Regions from separate parts of the Anaerobacillus sp. MEB173 genome, predicted to be linked through region 3. Evidence: riboswitches for the same ligand, from Rfam matches in the RefSeq annotation. Region 3 holds a riboswitch; each other region holds the start of a gene.
The links. A riboswitch is a leader RNA that binds a small molecule or an ion and turns the genes downstream of it on or off. The one in region 3 is predicted to bind cobalamin.
Positions count from the first base shown of each region.

Region 1 (3,283 bases), on a different contig from region 3:
CCAAGCAGCCAGCCTATGATTTGACGTAATTCTTCTCCGGTCAATGCAATCATTAATGAAATAATCGACCCTAGAAATGAACTAAATATAATTCCTGTTAGAATGATTGTTTCAACAGTAAGTGATTTATTAGCAAGTTTCGCAAAAAACAGTACAAACAGTAATGTTATAAATCCGCATACAATACTAAAAAAAGGAAGAGTAAATTTCCCTAGCAATGGGATTGATATACCAAGAAATAATACAAACACTGCACCGACAGCTGCCCCTGAAGATACACCTAACGTATACGGATCAGCTAATGGGTTTTTTAGAAAACCTTGAAATGCAGCACCAGCAAGAGCCAGTGACGACCCAACTAATAAAGCAAGGATAACCCTTGGGAAACGAATGTCCATAACAATATGAACAAGCATCGGATCAACCTCTGCATGAATCGGAATACCGAACAAATTTTCAGATAAAATAAAGATGATAGTAGAAAAGGGAATCGATATACTCCCTATCGATATCCCTAATAATACAGCTAACATTAAAAACAATAACGCACAAAGATAAGCAATGAAACGATTATTGTGCAAAAATTTCTGGGTAGATGAGTTCTGCAAGTTTTTCGACCCCTTCAACTAAGCGTGGACCTGGGCGCTCAACGATGTTGGCTTCAATATTATAAACTCGTTCAGATTTCACAGCAGAAACTTCTTGCCAAGCTGGACGGCTTATAACATCCTCAACTGCTGTTTCCATACCCTCCCAATGTCCATAAGTAGTAATAATCACATCTGGATTCGTGCTAACAGCATCTTCCTCAGTATAATTCGGCCATCCTTCTTGGTCTCCGGCTGCATTAACAGCATGGATCATTTCAAGCATTTCATGCATAAATGTACCTTTCCCAGTCGTAAACAGGTCTGGGGCTGGCCAAATTTCAACCCAAACTTTCACTTGATCTTCTTCATTGATTTGTGCTGCTTTTTCAGTAATAACATTAATTCTTTCTTTCATCGAATTCACAATGTCTTGTCCTTCTTCAGCTTTACCAGTCACTGAAGCCACCATCTCAATTGAGCTGTACACTTCATCAAATGTAGAACCACCATTTGTTACAACAACGGTTAATCCAGCATTTCTTAATTGCTCAATACCTTCAGAAACGTTTAATGCATTAGCAAGAACGATATCTGGTTGAAGTGAAAGGATTTTTTCAACGTCAAATTCCATTCCACCAATACTATCTTTTGTGTCTTGAATCCCTTCTGGAAAATCATCGTTATCGGTAACAGCAATGACTTTGTCTAATAGATCTAGGGCATATAAAATTTCTGTATTACTTGGAGTAAGTGTAATGATACTTTCAGGTTCAGCCTCAACTGTAATTTCTTCACCGGTCGCATCTTTGACAGTTACTGGGAAGCTTGCTCCTTCAGCAGCCTCTTCTTCTGTAGCTTCATCTCCTTCAGTTACTTCCTCCACTTGTTCTTCGCTTTCATCGTTTGTCCCACCGTCTTCTGCTTCATTCGAACTGCACCCGAGTAGAACTCCTACTGATAATAGGACTGTAAAAAGTAATAATAACCACTTTTTCATTTGTCTCTTCATCTCCTTTATACATCTGTTAATATTCATGGTGTAAATCAAAGTCTCTACAACATAAAAAAAGCTCCCCTTCTGGAGAACTTAATTAAACAGTAGCATAGATAACGAAAATAACTGTAATCTACTTTACTGCTTCACCTTTTCCTCGAAGGATTCACAAAACATTAAGGCAGGTCTCCTGACTTACGCATGAACGAACATTTCCCCCTTCCCATCATCACTAGACAGTGGTTATAATGAAATGTTCTAACGTTTACAGTGGCGGGACCGTGTTGGAATTTCACCAACTTCCCTTTTAATCACAAATCGTGACCTTAATGTACAAATTATTAAATTGATTTACATTAACCATTATACATAATTTTCTCTTTTTTGACAGCTTTTTTACTAAGACCATTAACAATAAAGCAGACATATTATCACTGCTGTATTTTACAATGATGACTATGATATAATCGGAATGTTTACGTTTAATATAGTTAGGAGATGATACTGTGTCTGTAGAAGAACATCGCCAAGAGGCACCGAAGACAGTAAACTGTATGATTATTACTGTTTCTGACACACGTACGAAGGAGACAGATAAAAGTGGAAAGCTCATGCAAGAACTATTAGAGGAAAATGGCTTTCAAGTCGTTGACTACCACATCGTAAAAGATGAATATACAGCGATTCAAACACTCATTCGTGACGCCTCAGTCCGGGTTGATATAGAGGCCATTCTCCTCAATGGCGGTACTGGCATTACACTGCGTGATACTACATATGAAGCAGTACGTGATACATTAGATAAGGAAATGCCTGGTTTCGGTGAAATCTTCCGCTACTTAAGTTATGTTGAAGATATTGGCTCTGCAGCCATCTTAAGTCGGGCCATTGCTGGTGTACGCGGAAACACTGCTATCTTCTCTACTCCGGGCTCATCAGGTGCTGTTAAGCTCGCCATGAATAAACTAATCCTCCCGGAACTGACCCATGTCATGCGTGAAATCTATAAAGACAGGAAATGAGAGAATTTAGAATTTAAAATGTAAAATGTAAAATTAATAGGGCATTTTCAGAGTAGCACTTTGGAAGTGCCTCTTTGTTTTGCATTCAAGCAACTCTAAACTCTACACTCTAAGCTCTAAACTAAAGAAAAAAGCTGCCAAGAATAATCTTCTCGGCAGCAACGTTTCTTATGAAACAAAATTTTTCTGTTTATTTCGGGTTATTCCTCTATTTTGCGAGGGATAAAGAAGGAAAATGTCGTTCCTTCATTTAGGATACTATGAACAGAAATTTGCCCTTCATGAGCTTCAACAATATTCTTAGCAATTGCTAATCCTAAGCCTGTACCTGAGCGCCCACGAGTTCGGGCCTTATCCGCCTTATAGAATCGCTCAAACACAAACGGTAAGTCCTCTTCAGGAATACCAGATCCTGTATCTGTTATATCAACCTTAATCCCAGTTTCATGCGAATCTACGGATAAAGTGACACTTCCATTTTCACTCGTATGTCGAATCGCATTGTCAATTAGATTCGTTAATACTTGCTCAATTCGATCAGCATCGATCCAAATAATTGTATCATCATCGGCTGAAATCTGTGCATTCAGTTCGATACGATTATCGTGTGCTAACCCTTGAAACTTCCTGATAATCCTTCGACTAAACTCCCTGATATTCGTTGGCTCGATATTGAG
Region 1 covers NZ_JBJMAU010000004.1:202,493-205,775, forward strand. The annotation lists gene ACJ2A9_RS10850 (FecCD family ABC transporter permease) at 1-608, opposite strand, end outside; gene ACJ2A9_RS10855 (ABC transporter substrate-binding protein) at 571-1,587, opposite strand; cobalamin riboswitch at 1,748-1,928, opposite strand; gene ACJ2A9_RS10860 (MogA/MoaB family molybdenum cofactor biosynthesis protein) at 2,139-2,606, shown strand; gene ACJ2A9_RS10865 (ATP-binding protein) at 2,807-3,283, opposite strand, start outside.
Region 1: it holds a riboswitch for cobalamin, as region 3 does, so the genes downstream of both, ACJ2A9_RS10855 (ABC transporter substrate-binding protein) here and cobJ (precorrin-3B C(17)-methyltransferase) in region 3, are expected to answer to the same signal.

Region 2 (3,283 bases), on a different contig from region 3:
TGGTTCCAATTTGGAAAAAGAACAAAAACGAGCTAACTACCGAGGACTATGAGAACTTTTATCAAGAAAAGCATTACGGTTTTGACAAGCCGCTTAAGCATATTCACATTACAGTTGATGGTGCGGTACGCTATCATTCGATACTTTATATTCCGGAAAATATTCCATTTGATTACTATTCAAAGGAATTTGAAAAAGGCTTAGAACTTTACTCAAATGGCGTACTCATCATGGAAAAATGTGCGGATCTACTTCCTGATTACTTCAGTTTTGTAAAAGGGATGGTCGACTCTGAAGACCTTTCATTAAACATTTCTCGTGAGATGCTTCAGCACGACCGTCAATTAAAGCTGATTGCCAAAAACATTAAGAAGAAAATTAAGAGCCAGCTGCAAAGCATACTGAAGGAAGAAAGGGAAAAATATGAGCAATTTTACAAATCTTTCGGCCGTCAGCTAAAATACGGCGTGTATAGTGATTTTGGTGCAAATAAAGAGGAATTGCAAGACCTGCTTATGTTCTATTCATCTAAGGAGAAGAAGCTCGTAACATTGGCTGAATATGTGGAAAGAATGCCTGAGGAGCAAAAATACATTTACTATGCTTCAGGGGAATCGAATGACCGCATTGCCAAGATGCCACAGACAGAGCTTGTTGTTGATAAAGGATTTGAAGTACTGTATTTCAGTGAAGATATTGATGAGTTTGCGATCAAAATGCTCATGAATTACAAAGAGAAAGAATTCAAATCCGTTTCAAGCGGTGACTTAGGAATCGAATCTGATGAAGACAAGAAAGAGATCGATGAAAAAGAAACGGAAAACAAAGAGCTGTTTACGCAAATGAAAGAGATTCTAGCTGGAAAAGTGAAGGATGTCAGAGTTTCTAAACGCTTGAAGACACACCCTGTATGTTTGGCAACAGAAGGGGAAGTCACAATTGAAATGGAAAAAATCCTTCAAGCGATGCCAGATAATCAAAATATTAAAGCAGACAAAATCCTTGAAATTAACGTCAATCACGATGTGTTTACAGCTTTAAAACAATGTTTCGAGAACGATAAAGAGAAGCTAAACCTTTATACAAATCTATTATACAACCAAGCGCTTCTGATTGAAGGATTGCCACTTGAGGATCCTGTTCAATTTACAAAGGACATGTGTAAGGTAATGATTTAGTTATCAAACAAGCCGAATTCACAAACATGTGAGTTCGGCTTTCTTATTTTAATTATTATAAAATTCAGAAAGTATATTTTAAATTGATATCGATAGAAACCGGGAAAATAATGGTAGACATTAAAGGTATGGTAATGTAATATAAAAAAATAATTATATACATATTCTAGACAGGTTGTTGTGCATTGAAGAATGTATAGCTTAAAAGGGAAGTTCGGTGAAATTCCGACACGGTTCCCGCCACTGTAATCCGGAGTAACTTGCACGAAGTCACTGCTTTAATAGCGGGAAGACGCAAGAAGCGACGATGGTAAGTCAGGAGACCTGCCTGTTTAGAGAACACAATGTGACCTGCGGGATATAGGGAGGTGTTTGCGAAGACGAAAGTAATGTATGCATTTTTTAAGGCAGAACATACCATTGTTTTTTGTGAGCATTTAAACCTAATAGGTTTAAATGCTCTTTTTAGTATGTAAAAAGAGGGGGAGAAGGTTTTGGAAAATGTTTATTTCAGAAAATACTATGATGCATTAGGAGCAACTCTGTTAATCTACGCTTCGAAGCGAAAGGTAGAAAAAGAATACATCGAATTAAAATCAAAAATTATCGATGATAAAAGTAATAGAGTAGATCGAGAAGAAGAATTGCAGGCGCTTAATAAAGCTTATCAATCGATTGTGTGCTTTTTCTCTTAATGCTTTAAAAAGCATATAAGGATGTGGTTCAATGTCGTATACGATTATAACGAATCAGAGGGAAATTTTAAAAATATTACAGAAACTTCATTTTCATTCTAATCTAAATCGTTTTCGTGATTCAGATAAACAACAAGAGGCGATGCTCATTGCGATGGAGAGTGATGATGTATTAATGGCCCTGGCATTAAATAATGAAAACATTATTGGATACGCGATTATACTTTCACCAGAAAGTGATGAGAGGTGGATACGATTAAATTATCTGAAGATGTTAGGCGTAATTGAAGTAGCACCAGAATTCCGAAATCAAAAAGTGGGACAGAAATTGTTACAGGCTTTGTTTAGATTAGCTGAAACAGAAAACTACATTATTATTTCATTGGAATATTGTTGGCATTGGGACCTAGACATGACAAATGGGGATCCCATTCTATATAAAAACATGCTTAAACATGTTCTGGAGTCAGTTGGATTTGAGGAATTTCATACAAATGAACCAGACATCGCCTGTTATGATGTGAATTTCATGATGGCCAGAGTGGGTTCTAAAATAACACTTAGTCAATTGTACGATTTTGCTAATCTAGCCATTCAATCGAATGTTGACTTATAAAATAATTAAGTAAGAGGAGAGGGGAATTAATTTGGCGACTTGGGATTTATCAACAACTAAGCATCATGTATTAATTTGTAATGGAAGCAGTTGCAAGAAAGCAGGAGCTGAAGACTTGACACTGGCTATTCGTAAAGAAATTTCAAATCAAGGGCTTGATCAGATGATCCATACAACAAGAACACTTTGTAACGGTCGTTGTCAGGATAAATGTGTATTAATAACTTACCCTGATGGAAAATGGTATAAAAATATTTCGGCAGAAGATGCTCCGCAATTCATTGAATCATTAATGTCAGGACATGACATTGAAAGTTATATCAGTCATTGTTTTAATGGGACTGGATTTCAAGCGTTAGGTGAAACGGTGAAAGGAACAATAAAAGACGAACATATTGTTAAAAAAGTTTCTAAAGGGTTATAGCCACTTAATGCACAAAGGTTTTACATTCCCCCACATCCATGAGTCGTAAATCCTTGACTTGCTGAATATGATGTACAAGCGACTGGTTGTCTCATGGAGGTGTTTTATGGCTGTATTTTTCAGTTACATATTACTTGGATTATCTTTGGCTGCACCGATCGGGCCGGTCAATGCAGCGCAAATTGACAAAGGCATTAAAGGTGGTTTTTTTCATGCATGGCTCGTTGGATTAGGTGCGACAATTGCTGATGGATTCTTTATGCTACTTGTTTTTTTAGGACTTGTTCATTTGATCGAGATTCCTTTTGTTCAGGCTTTTCTATGGTTATTTGGCTTTTTTGTTTTAGTATATACAGGCTATGAGAGTTTA
Region 2 covers NZ_JBJMAU010000001.1:244,059-247,341, forward strand. The annotation lists gene htpG (molecular chaperone HtpG) at 1-1,178, shown strand, start outside; cobalamin riboswitch at 1,334-1,524, shown strand; gene ACJ2A9_RS01200 (hypothetical protein) at 1,673-1,873, shown strand; gene ACJ2A9_RS01205 (GNAT family N-acetyltransferase) at 1,905-2,489, shown strand; gene ACJ2A9_RS01210 ((2Fe-2S) ferredoxin domain-containing protein) at 2,521-2,913, shown strand; gene ACJ2A9_RS01215 (LysE family transporter) at 3,020-3,283, shown strand, end outside.
Region 2: it holds a riboswitch for cobalamin, as region 3 does, so the genes downstream of both, ACJ2A9_RS01200 (hypothetical protein) here and cobJ (precorrin-3B C(17)-methyltransferase) in region 3, are expected to answer to the same signal.

Region 3 (3,283 bases):
ATTAGCTGCAAAATGGACTTCTTTCGATCTGTTGGAAGCTTATGAAAAAGTAGAAGTCGAACAATCTCATGTAACAATGCGACGCGTTTTAGCTGAGGGGAAATTGGATAAAGTTATTTTTCCAAGTGCTGCTTCAGTCAAGCAATTTATAACATCAATCGTGAATGCCGGTATTGATCCTCTACAATTGCTGACTGAAACTGATGTCGTTTGTATGGGAGAACAGTCAGCAAAAGCAGCCAAGGAAGCCGGAATTCAAGTCGTTGATATTCCGCATGAACCAACGGTAGAAGAACTTATAACAACACTTACTTCTAAAAAATCAGCAGTCGCAAAAGCTTAATTGACTTGTTTGAAAAGGCTATCCTTTCTTGTGATAGCTTTTTTTTCAAATTTTAAATAGATAATAAAGAAGGTGAGAAAGTGAAAGCAGTATTATACGTAGGACACGGCAGTCGCGTAACAAAAGCAAATGACCAACTGATCACATTTATACAAAAAGTCATGCCAAACATTGAGACTGAGATACAAGAAATATGTTTTCTTGAATTAGCAGCACCAAGCATAGTAGAGGGAATAGAAAAATGTGTTCAACGAGGAGCTGAAGAAATTGCTGTTATTCCAGTCCTACTATTAGCTGCTGGTCACGCGAAGGTTGATATCCCAAGGGAATTGAATAAAGCACAACTTCGCTTTCCGTACATTACGTTTTCGTATGGTCGTCCGTTAGGGATTAGTGAATCAATCATATCAGTATTAGGAGAACGATTAGAGGAGCAAGGATTAGAATTAACCAATACCACTAATCGGCACGATGTCACAGTTCTGTTAGTTGGCCGGGGCAGCAGTGATCCAGAAGCTAATAGTGATCTTGCAAAATTAGGTCGATTACTATGGGAGTATTATCCAATTAAAGATGTGGAAACTTGCTATTTAGCAGCAACAGAACCATCGTATGAGGAAGGTCTGCATAAGGCGTTGCGTTTAGAAGGTAAAAAGGTATATGTTTTGCCATACCTTTTATTTACGGGTATACTCATGAAAAAAATGCAAAACACGTTAACTCAGTATCAAAATAAATGTGAAAAAGAATTAGTGCTTTGTAATTATTTAGGCTATCATCCGAAATTGGCAGATGTTGTTGTTCAAAGAGTAAATGAAGTCTTGTAAGAATACTTACATTTTTAATTTAGAAGCTGTGTTATCGTTTGATGTTCATTCTAACCTCCAAACCTTTCAGTACCTGAAAGGCGTGTGAATTTAGTAATTCACACGAACGAGCCAAAAATCAACATCAAACGATAATTGAGCCAATTTAAAAAATATTGATAATAACAATTATTAAGAAAAAAGTAGACAATTTTAAGAATCATTGTTACTATACTTCATAGTAGAAAATTTCATAGTTTTGGAATAGGTGTTGATAAAGATATGCTTTATCAGCTTAATAGGGAAGTTCGGTGTAAATCCGACGCGGTCCCGCCACTGTAATTTGGTTGTTAACCTGTATAGGTCACTGTTCTTATTAAGAATGGGAAGACACAGGAAAACTAGAACCATAAGCCAGGAGACCTGCCTATTCTCATAACACTGTTCAACCTACGGGGATATAGGGAGGTGTTAGGGTGCGAGTTACACTTATGTACATATTAACAAAGCATTTCTAACCGATAACCGAGGTTGGAAATGCTTTTTTTTATGAAAAAAAGAAAGTTTAGAGTTTAGAGTGTAGAGTGTAGAGTTATTTATGTATTTCAAGAAGGTTTTTTTATACCTCTTTGAATTCCCCCTCTTCAACTCTAAACCCTACATTCTAAACTCTAAACTAAAAAATGGGGGAATGACGTTGTCTAGTAAACGTGGAAAATTACTTATCATTGGTTTTGGTCCTGGAAATGAAAAACATATGACGTTTCGAGCGAGAGAGGCATTTTTGGAATGTGATAGTGTAATTGGCTATAACACCTATGTTGATTTGATTAAGCCAATCCTAACAGATAAACAGCAGATTGTTCGAACGGGAATGACAGAGGAAGTAAGTCGGGCTCAGGAGGCTGTCCGTCGTGCTGAAAAAGGAGAGGTCGTCGCTGTTATTTCAAGTGGTGATGCTGGTGTTTATGGAATGGCAGGGTTAGTTTACGAGGTACTAATGGAGAAAGGCTGGAAGGAGGATGAGGGAGTAGCGGTCGAAATAATTCCCGGAGTTTCTGCTGTGAATTCTTGTGCCTCCCTACTCGGAGCTCCGATAATGCATGACGCTTGTACAATCAGTTTAAGTGACCATCTAACACCATGGGAGTTAATTAAAAAGAGAGTAGAAGCAGCGGCACAGGCCGATTTTGTGATTGCTCTGTATAATCCGAGAAGTGGACGGAGAACACGCCAAATTGTAGAAACACAGCAAATTCTGCTTCGGTATCGTTCACCTGATACACCAGTAGGACTTGTAAAAAGTGCCTACCGGGAGCGCCAACATGTCGTACTCACTGACCTCGCTCATATGCTTGATCATGAAATCGGAATGCTGACAACAGTCATTATTGGAAATCAGTCGACATTTTTCTATGACGGAAAAATGATAACACCACGAGGATACCAGAGAAAATACACTTTAACAGCAATGGAGCAATCTTTAAAACCGCATGAGCGTTTAAAGGAAGAAGCAGAACCGTGGGCGCTGCATCAAGGGATAGTGGAGGAAACAGAATCTAGTAAACGAACGTCAACGGAGTTAGCAGAAGAAGCTTTAGCATTATTACATCAAGAAACTCCGACTGAAACGGTCGGTATAAATGGGTTATCGGTATTTAAACAGGAGGAGATTTTTGAATTTGCGGTTTCTCCTGGAGTCATTGCAAAAACGTTTACAGCAGAGCAATTGCTTGCTATAGCCAATGTTGTTGGTAAAGAGGGAACAATGGAATATACAACTGACCACCGCTTGAAGATTTCCGTCCCAACAAATGATCCTACGCAAATCATTGACGAACTAAACGCCCAAAATTTAATGCTTCATCCAATTGGCGATGTTATTCAAGTTAAGGCATGTGATTTTTGTAATGGAGAAAAAGTCGATGCGATTCCATATGCGGAAGAAATTCAGCAACAATTAGGTGGGAAGTCAGTTGCTAAGCAATTAAATATTGGAATAAATGGCTGCGGTATGGCTTGTTATGGAGCAGTTACCGATGATATTGGGATCGTTTTCCGTAAAGGAAAGTTCGACTTATTTTTAGGAGCAAAAACCATCGGCAGAAATGCACACGTCGGGCAACCTGTTGCT
Region 3 covers NZ_JBJMAU010000002.1:21,516-24,798, reverse strand. The annotation lists gene cobA (uroporphyrinogen-III C-methyltransferase) at 1-343, shown strand, start outside; gene ACJ2A9_RS04465 (sirohydrochlorin chelatase) at 424-1,170, shown strand; cobalamin riboswitch at 1,399-1,594, shown strand; gene cobJ (precorrin-3B C(17)-methyltransferase) at 1,847-3,283, shown strand, end outside.